2 regions of the Paenibacillus sp. FSL R7-0189 genome follow, and region 1 is predicted to be linked to the other one. Evidence: predicted binding sites of a transcription regulator. Region 1 holds the regulator's gene; the other holds the start of a gene.
What was found. Region 1 encodes Rex, which represses fermentation and respiration genes when NADH is low (regulators of the CRP and FNR family bind a similar motif). Its sites were predicted from a motif close to TTGTGAAATATTTCACAA; they were not measured.
Positions count from the first base shown of each region.

Region 2: scfA (six-cysteine ranthipeptide SCIFF) is a predicted target of Rex. The motif match lies at 1,803-1,820, and genes of this name have one in related genera.

Region 1 is NZ_CP150223.1:4,768,783-4,773,228, reverse strand. It holds gene MKY63_RS20795 (DUF5590 domain-containing protein) at 374-892, opposite strand; gene MKY63_RS20790 (amidohydrolase) at 1,065-2,366, opposite strand; gene MKY63_RS20785 (redox-sensing transcriptional repressor Rex) at 2,353-3,006, opposite strand; gene dinG (ATP-dependent DNA helicase DinG) at 3,137-4,446, opposite strand, start outside.
Region 2 is NZ_CP150223.1:1,618,746-1,623,191, reverse strand. It holds gene MKY63_RS06960 (histidine kinase) at 1-523, shown strand, start outside; gene MKY63_RS06955 (response regulator) at 498-1,280, shown strand; gene scfA (six-cysteine ranthipeptide SCIFF) at 1,846-1,995, shown strand; gene scfB (thioether cross-link-forming SCIFF peptide maturase) at 2,118-3,512, shown strand; gene MKY63_RS06940 (hypothetical protein) at 3,867-4,094, shown strand.

The DNA of each region.
Region 1 (4,446 bases):
TCATTATAATAATCTATAGCTATTTGAGAGCTCATCAGAGAGACTGAAGTCTCTTATTGCTGTTCTAATTACAAGTAGTAGTATATCACAGGTGTATATACTAATTTCAAAATAAATGTGAATATATTTAAAATTTAATTTTTTAAAAATTTCCATCAATACCAAATATATTCCTCACTTTCGACAAAACCGGCCTTGATTTTTAATCAATCGGCTTATTTTTGTATGTGAATTTAAAAGAATATTCGGTGATAACTACCCATTCAGTATATCACTTAGTATATCACTTTTGTACATCAAATAAATGTAAACAAGCGAACTTATAATAAGTTCGCTTGTTTACTATGCCACCCTTAATTTCCTTATGTTCGGCTTAACTTTTAGGTAAACTGTAACCTTCACCCATTCGGGACCCATCCGAAAACCGATAAAATTGATAATAATACCGACCGCTCTGTTTATAAAAAAGCTGCCAAGCATACTCTCCGTTATATACTCCCGGCAGCAAGCGTTCAATCGTTATGTCCGGAAGATCAGCTTTGATAATGCCGCGTATTTGGGCTTCCGAGGTTCCTTTACTTAGTTCCTCAGCAAACACTGCGTCGTCGCCTTCAGCAAATTTTCCATCTACCGTAAAGCGGACCCAGACCATAAGAGCAGTCCCGGCTTCATTTTTTCCTGTTAAAACCCAGTACACTGCATTTTCATCCCAAACCGATTTTTGTGCTTTGGTTACCTCTGTTAGACCCGCTCTGGTTTTGGCAACATCCTTAGCGATATCACGCTCGTTCCATTGATCTTTCATAATATAGGCATAGAACTGGATAAGTCCAAACCCCAGGAGCAGAATCAGAACTGACCCCAGGAGGATCCATTTTTTCCTTTTCTTCAAGGTACAGCTCCCTTTCTAGTAATATATCTTTTTTGATTATATAACACACCTGCGTGTTTATCCAAAATTTCATAATTTTCTAGCTTTCCCAGTCTTAAAAATGCACAAAAGGCCGCAACTTTTGCTAAAAGCAAAAAGTCGCAGCCTATTATTTATTCGTTATTCTCCAGACTTAACGCTTCAATAAACCTTCGAAGGCTTCTTGCGCTTTACGCCGGATAGCTTCCTCATCCAGGGTTAAGCATTGTCCATGCTTGATGACCTGTTTACCATTCACCCACACATGCTCAACATCCTTAGCGCTAGCAGAGTAAACTGCATGAGACAACAGATCTGTGTGTGGCAGCAAATGCGGCTGATCGATATCAATAGCAATGAAATCAGCTTTCATCCCTACAGCAAGTCTGCCTACATTATTTAAAAAGATGGACTGCGCGCCATATTCTGTAGCCATACGCAGAGCTTCTGGAGCAGGGACAGCCGTTGGATCACCGCTGACACCCTTATGAATGAGAGCTGCAAGCCGCATCTCTTCAAACATATCCAAGTTATTGTTACTTGCCGCGCCATCCGTGCCAAGAGACACCTTCACACCAGCTTTTAGAAGATCAGTAACCCGAGCCACTCCGCTAGCCAGCTTCAAATTACTGCCCGGATTATGAGATACACCCACATTATGGCGAGCCAAGATCTCAATCTCTTCATCATTTAAATGAACACCATGTGCAACTATCGAGGGACGTGTGAACATTCCAAGCTTCTCTAAGTGAGCTACAGGACGCAACCCGTAATCCGCCACATTTTGTTCCACTTCACGTTTCGTTTCGGACATATGCGTATGCATCGGTAAATCCAGATCATGCGCTGCCTGCACGAACTTAACCAGGAAGGCAGGAGGGCAAGTATAAGGGGCGTGTGGCGAGATCATAGTAGTAATTCTACCGTCAGCCTTTCCATGCCAGTTACGGGCAAAAGAAATCGCTTCCGCAAGCTTGTGATTCTGTACATCCTCTGGACATAACCCGATCACACCACGCATCAATACGGAACGGATACCTGATAACTCAGCTACCTCGGCTACTCGGTCCATATGATCATACATATCGAGGAAGGTCGTAGTTCCACCCTTCAGCATTTCCAATACAGATAAGGAGGTTCCCCAGTATACATCATCACCGGTGAACTTTTCCTCCATCGGCCACATTTTCTCCTGAAGCCACACTTGTAGCGCTAAATCATCTCCATATCCACGCAGCAAAGACATCGCCGCATGACCATGTGTGTTTACAAGTCCAGGCATGAACAGCAGACGGCTGCCATCAACCACTTGCACTCCAGCTTCCATCTGAGGCTCTTCTTTTCCTATGTAAGTGATTAAATCATCTTCAATAGTCATATATCCACTCAGAACCGGCTCATCCGTTCCCGGAGTCAGAAAATACCCGCCCTTAATTATCGTTTTATTGTTGTTCATGTTCGCTTTCTTCCTTTCCATCCCGCAAGTAATAAGCAAGACTTTGCAGATCAGTTGTAAAATCAGCTGCATGCACCCGGATATTCGGTGGTGTCTTCAGAATCACAGGGGCAAAGTTCAAAATCGCTTCAATCCCAGAAGAAATGAGGATATCTGCTACATTTTGAGCTTCTGAATCAGGTACGGTAATAATGGCAATGCGAATACCTTGCTCACGAATTGTGCTGCCTAGTTCATCCATCGGTTGCACAGTAAGGGAGTTGATCTTACGTCCAACCTTAGGAGCGTACGAATCAAATATAGCCGTGATTTTCATAGTATCTTTGAGATATGCATTGTAATTAGACAAGGCATGTCCGAGATTACCTGCTCCAACTAAAGCTACATTAAGCTGTTGATCCAGCTTCAGGATATGACGGATTTTCTCAATAAGATACGTTACATCATAGCCGATACCTTTTCTGCCGAAGTCACCAAAATATGCTAAATCCTTACGAATCTGTGCGGGATTAAGATCAAGCTTTTGCCCAAGTTCCTGAGAGGAAACTGTTAATATTTCGCGATTCTGGAGATCATTCAAAAAACGCAAGTACACAGGCAGTCTGCGAACAACGGCTTCTGATATTTTATCCGATTTCATATTTTCCCTCCTAAAAATAGTAATGTTCTTGTGAAAATCCATATTCAAACGTCTACCTCTCCTTATTAAGGACGGTACTGTAACACACCGCCCTTAAGGATAAGGAGGAGCTAAACTGAAGACGAGCGTTTTAAGAAGCGCCGCCATCCTCTAGCCATTCCGCTATGCGAGGGACCATTTGATCAGTAAGCATATGCTCCATTTTGGGACCAGGCAATGAATAAAGGAAATACTTCCCGTAATGAGATTCAATAACCCTCGTATCATAAACAATAACTATTCCGCGATCCTGCGCCGTGCGAACCAGTCTTCCGAATCCCTGCTTAAAACGAATAACCGCTTGAGGAACAGATAATTTCATGAACGGATTCTTCTTCTGGGCCTGCAATAACTCAGACTTCGCTTCCGCCAACGGGTGATTCGGCGGTTGAAACGGAAGTCTCACGATGGCCAGGCAAGTCAGTGCTTCACCTGGAATATCTACACCTTCCCAGAAGCTGCTCGTCCCCAGCAGAACGGATGCTGCACTGTCCTGAAAGCGGCGGATCAGCTTGCTCCGGCTGCCACCTTCCACGCCTTGACCAAGCACCGTAATCTCTTGTGAGGCTAAAGCCTCTTTAAGCGGATCATATACCTGACGCAGCATTTTATAAGAAGTAAACAGAACCAGCATCCGCCCACGTGTTGTTTTAGCAGCTTCCGATAATGACTGTACGAGTGTATCGACAAATCGAGCATCGCCCACACTCCCCTTCACACTAGGAAAATCACGCGGTATAACTAGCAGTGCCTGCTCGCGATACTTAAAGGGGGATGGAAGGAGTGAGGTCATTAGACGTCCCTCTTCCGCAGCTTCGTTAAGTCCGAGATTATCAATCATAAATTGAAAAGATTTATCTACAGACAGCGTCGCCGAGGTAAGCACGATGCTTTTTTTCTTATCGAAGAACAACTCTTTAAGCTGGCTGCTAACATCCACAGGGACGGCATACAGCTGTAGTGATTTGCTGCGGTAATTTCCATTTGCCTCCAGCCAATATACTACATTATCGTCATTCAGCCCCATAAAGAATCTTACTTGCTCACGGATGGAAGCCAAATCCTTAAATAAACCGCTAATATCAGTAACAAGACTGTCTGCTGAGGATTGGCTTTCCTGGTCACGCATCTCGTTAAGCATTTTATCACCCTTACGGATGATATCGCTTAACGTCAGATTCATAGTGTTCTCTAGCGCAACTAATTCATCCCAATCCTTCGGCTTACGGGCGGGAAGCAACCGCATAACCAGTTGTCCCGCTTCCCCCGCCCCTGCATCACTGCGTTCCGGCAAAAGGCTGAACAGCTTGTCGCTGAGTGCATCCCAGGTTTCTTTGACGGTAAGCAGATCCGGGTAAATCCGATCGATGACTCCGCTCCATTCTGAAGCCTCTTCACTGC
Region 2 (4,446 bases), 3.2 Mb from region 1:
CCGATTAGGGCTTGGCACAGGCAGTCCCTACATTCTGCTTGATCAGGAGTTGTACCATGTCGAGAGTTATCTTCATATTCAAGGTGTGCGATATGAGGAGATTCTGGACTACGAGCTTCGATATGATGAAAAGCTTGCTCAGTGCCAAGTTGTTCGCTTCATACTGCAGCCTTTGGTGGAAAATGCGATTTATCACGGGATTAAGCCACTTGGGGATCAAAAGTGCAAAATTTCGATTACAGCATATAAACAGGCCGATTATTTGGTCATTAAGGTTGAAAATAATGGGGTTATGATTCCGGAAGAGAAGCTTGAGCAGATAAATCAAGCCCTTCTTGATGATACATATGATCGTTCTGCCACAGGCTTTGGGCTATACAGTGTAAACCATCGCATTCGACTAGCTTACGGAGTGCCATATGGCCTTGCAGTGAAGAGCGAAGATGGCATTACCGTTATGGTCATTCGAATACCTTTGGACGGGGAGTGGAATGAAGATGTGGAAGATTGTCATCGTCGATGATGAAACGATCATTCGCAAAGGCTTGCGACAATACATTGAGGAGAGTCCGTATCTTTTTGAGGTTGCAGGAGAAGCGAAAAGTGCAAACGAAGCATTGAATATGGTGGAGGAAGCCCCACCACATGTATGTCTTGTGGACATCAACATGCCGAATATGAATGGGCTCGATCTGATGAATATATTGCGCGAACGCTGCCCGTCGGTTCTGGTTGTCATCATCAGCGGGTACGATAACTTTGAATATGCGCGTCAAGCCGTGCAACTGCAAGCATTCGATTATGTATTGAAACCTGTGCCGAAGAGTGATCTGAACAAGCTGCTTCATCGGATCGATGAGCATCTTCAGGTAAAATATCCTTTGCATTCACATGAAGGCAGGGTGGATAAGGAGCGGGAGCTTCCCGGGTATACAGGGGATGGAACAGTGCTTATCCAAAAAGTGACCGAGTATATTGACAGTCATTATCAGGATCCGGAGCTGTCTATTACTCGAGTAGCAGCACTATTTCATATCAACCAAACCTATCTTAGCAAGCGTATGAAGCAAGAAATCGGTGCTTCATTCCTTGACTATGTCACTGAGCTTCGGATATCGAAGGCGAAGGAGATTCTGGATGACGTAATGCCGAATATCAAAATCGGGGATCTGGCCGTGAAGGTAGGGTATAAGAGCCAGTACTATTTTAGTCGTGTGTTCAAAAATAGAGTCGGCTCAAGCCCCTTAGAGTACAAAAAGCATCCGTTCGGTTATGGATAGGAGGGCCATTCTCGTCCCTCTGCAGCACGCCATAGATGTTATGCTCGGAGCCGCCTTCTATCAAAACGGTTGGATTTTAAACATGAGCGAGAAGATGAAGTTAAAGCATCCAATTGTGCAATATTTTTATGAACTAAGGCGTCAAGAGCAGATAAACTGTCTGGAATTGTCTTAGGGCTCCTCATATAAGTTTGTTCACATTGTCCACCCACGCATGTGGAGAGTGTCGCTCTACTGGTAAGGAAGGATACAGTGCTATGAAATCCTTATATTTATTGGACTTTACGGACAAGTATGAGAAAAAATGTTGTTAAAGAGATGGCATCATTGCCGTCTCTTTTTTGTTTCACTTTTTTAGCATTGCTCTGACTCTGGTTCCCGCTACCGCATCCTACGATCAAAAGCATGAACGACTGCACGAAAATTAGTGTTGATGCTTATGTTTAAGTCCTCTCTACTCTGCTGGGTGACGGGAATCATAGACGTACTTACGTGAGGTTGCTACGATGTTCCATGGAAATTAAGTGAAAGTGATCACAAGAAATTACAGAAGGAGTTATTTATCGTGAAAAGAATCGTAACACTGAGCACCCGCAAACTGATGGATACCGCAAAACACGGCGGATGCGGCGCATGCCAGACCTCTTGCCAGTCCGCTTGTAAAACTTCCTGCGGCGTTGCAAACCAGAAGTGTGAAAATGCAATGAACAGATAGGATTCGGAATTTTACCGCCCATTGCTCTGCTGATGGGCGGCTATTTTTAAGAAATGGATACTATCCCTAAAGGATGGCGAAGCCGTTTCTACTAGTGTGCAAAAGGAGCTTGATTAGTAAGTATGATTCATCAATATAAACTAAACGGATACAATATCGTGCTCGATACCTATAGTGGCTCGGTGCATGTTGTTGATGACCTAGCATATGAAATTATAGCGGATTATGAGAAAACTTCTGTCGATCAAATCGTGACAATGATGTTAGAGAAATATAAGCATGATTCCAGCATTTCTGAGAGTGAAATTCGAGAAACCATCGTGGATATCGAGGCGCTTATAAATGATGGACAGCTCTTTACAAAAGATGAGTATGAGAATCTCTCGCTTGATTTAAAAAAACGAAAAACTTATGTCAAGGCACTCTGCCTCAATGTTGCGCATACCTGTAATTTGTCATGTGACTATTGCTTCGCTAGTCAGGGGAAATACAACGGAGATCGAGCAATCATGAGCTATGAGGTTGGACAAAAAGCTATCGATTATCTGCTTGAAAACTCAGGTCATCATCGAAACCTGGACATTGACTTTTTCGGCGGGGAACCACTTTTAGCCTGGAAAGTGGTTAAACAGATCGTAGCTTATGCAAGAAGCAAAGAACAAGAATACAAAAAGAAGTTCCGCTTCACCTTCACGACGAACGGGATGCTGCTGAACGATGAGGTCACCGAGTTTTTAAATCAGGAAATGTACAATGTCGTATTAAGCCTGGATGGAAGAAAAGAGGTTCATGACCGGCTTCGCCAAACGGTTAACGGAAAAGGCAGCTATGATCATATTCTTCCGAAGTTCCAGGAATTCGTTCGTAAGCGCGGAGACCAAGAGTACTATGTACGAGGAACTTACACTCGTAACAATGTCGATTTCACCAACGATATATTTCATATCGCAGACCTTGGTTTTGACAAAATTTCGATGGAACCGGTCATCTGTGATCCAAAGGAGCCCTATGCACTTACCGAGGAGGACCTGCCGGAGATATACAACCAGTACGAAATTCTCGCGAAGGAAATGATCGGTCGCGGTGAACAAGGCAAGGGTTTTACCTTTTATCACTACATGCTAGACCTCTCGGAAGGACCTTGCATCCAGAAGAGAATCACTGGCTGTGGGTCAGGAACCGAATATCTTGCCGTCACCCCTTGGGGAGAGCTTTTTCCTTGCCACCAGTTCGTAGGGGATGAAGAGTATAGCATGGGGAACCTCTGGGATGGCATCACAAAACCTGAGCTGCAATGTCAATTCCAAGAGAGCAACTGCTACTCGAAGCCGGAATGCAAGGACTGCTGGGCTAAACTCTACTGCAGCGGTGGTTGTCCAGCCAATGCACTGCACGCGACGGGTTCCCTGGTCGGAACCTATGATTTCAGCTGTGACGTCTTCCGCAAAAGAGTCGAATGTTCCATGATGGTGAAGGTGGATGAATCTATTAGAGCGATGGAAGAGCAACCTAACTAATTAAAATAACGAATGAATACACGATAACCGAGAAATAGACACTTATAAATGAAGTGACTTTTCTCGGTTTTTGTATGAATTTAGAGAAGGAAAACCGTAAAACGAGCGAGACTACCGGTTTCTGCATTTGAGAACGAGATAAAAATGAACGGGTGTTTGGAGGATATGAATCATGAGGGTTAAAATATTTCTTATCGTGACTATATTGTCTGCCTGTTTGGTTGGATGTAGTAATGGAGCAGTATTTAAAGATCAAAATGATGGAATTGCAAAGAATATCCCTACGATTGAACCATCAATGGAGATGATCTTATTCCAAGTAATACATCTGAACCTTTTGTAGGAAGTAAGGATTTGGATAGTGAAACTGAGAAGTTCTTCTATGGAACTTGGAAAGTTGAAAACCTTTTAGGATTTGCAAATTCTTACAATGATGCTTCGGAATATCCAACAGGGCAAAACGTTATTGGTGATGAAATTATAATCAAAAAAGATTCCTTTTTATCAAAAGGGTTTGAACACTATCCTGTTTATCAATATCAGCTAGAAGCTCCACTCTATAACATTACAGAAGTACACTAAAATAATGACTCTTCTTATAGAGTTTATAAAATGGATATGCCGAGTTTAAGCATGAATGATGGAGTAAAAGTATTAAGTATCTCCGACTCTTCTACAGGACTTGCTATACCCCTAAGTTTTTTGGATCTGAATAATGACAGACTTATCTTGATATTAGAGGCAACACAATTTGAACTGAAAAGAGTCATGAAGTAAAGGTTATACCAATTGGTTAACGGTGAGCGACCCTCGACAGAACCATTCAGCATTGTTTCACCTGAGGCGTTAATTCTAATAGAGAATGTTCTGAATGATAAGTTTTTAGTGAAAAAATTGAACCATGGTTTTCTGATAATTAGAAGGACAATGGCGT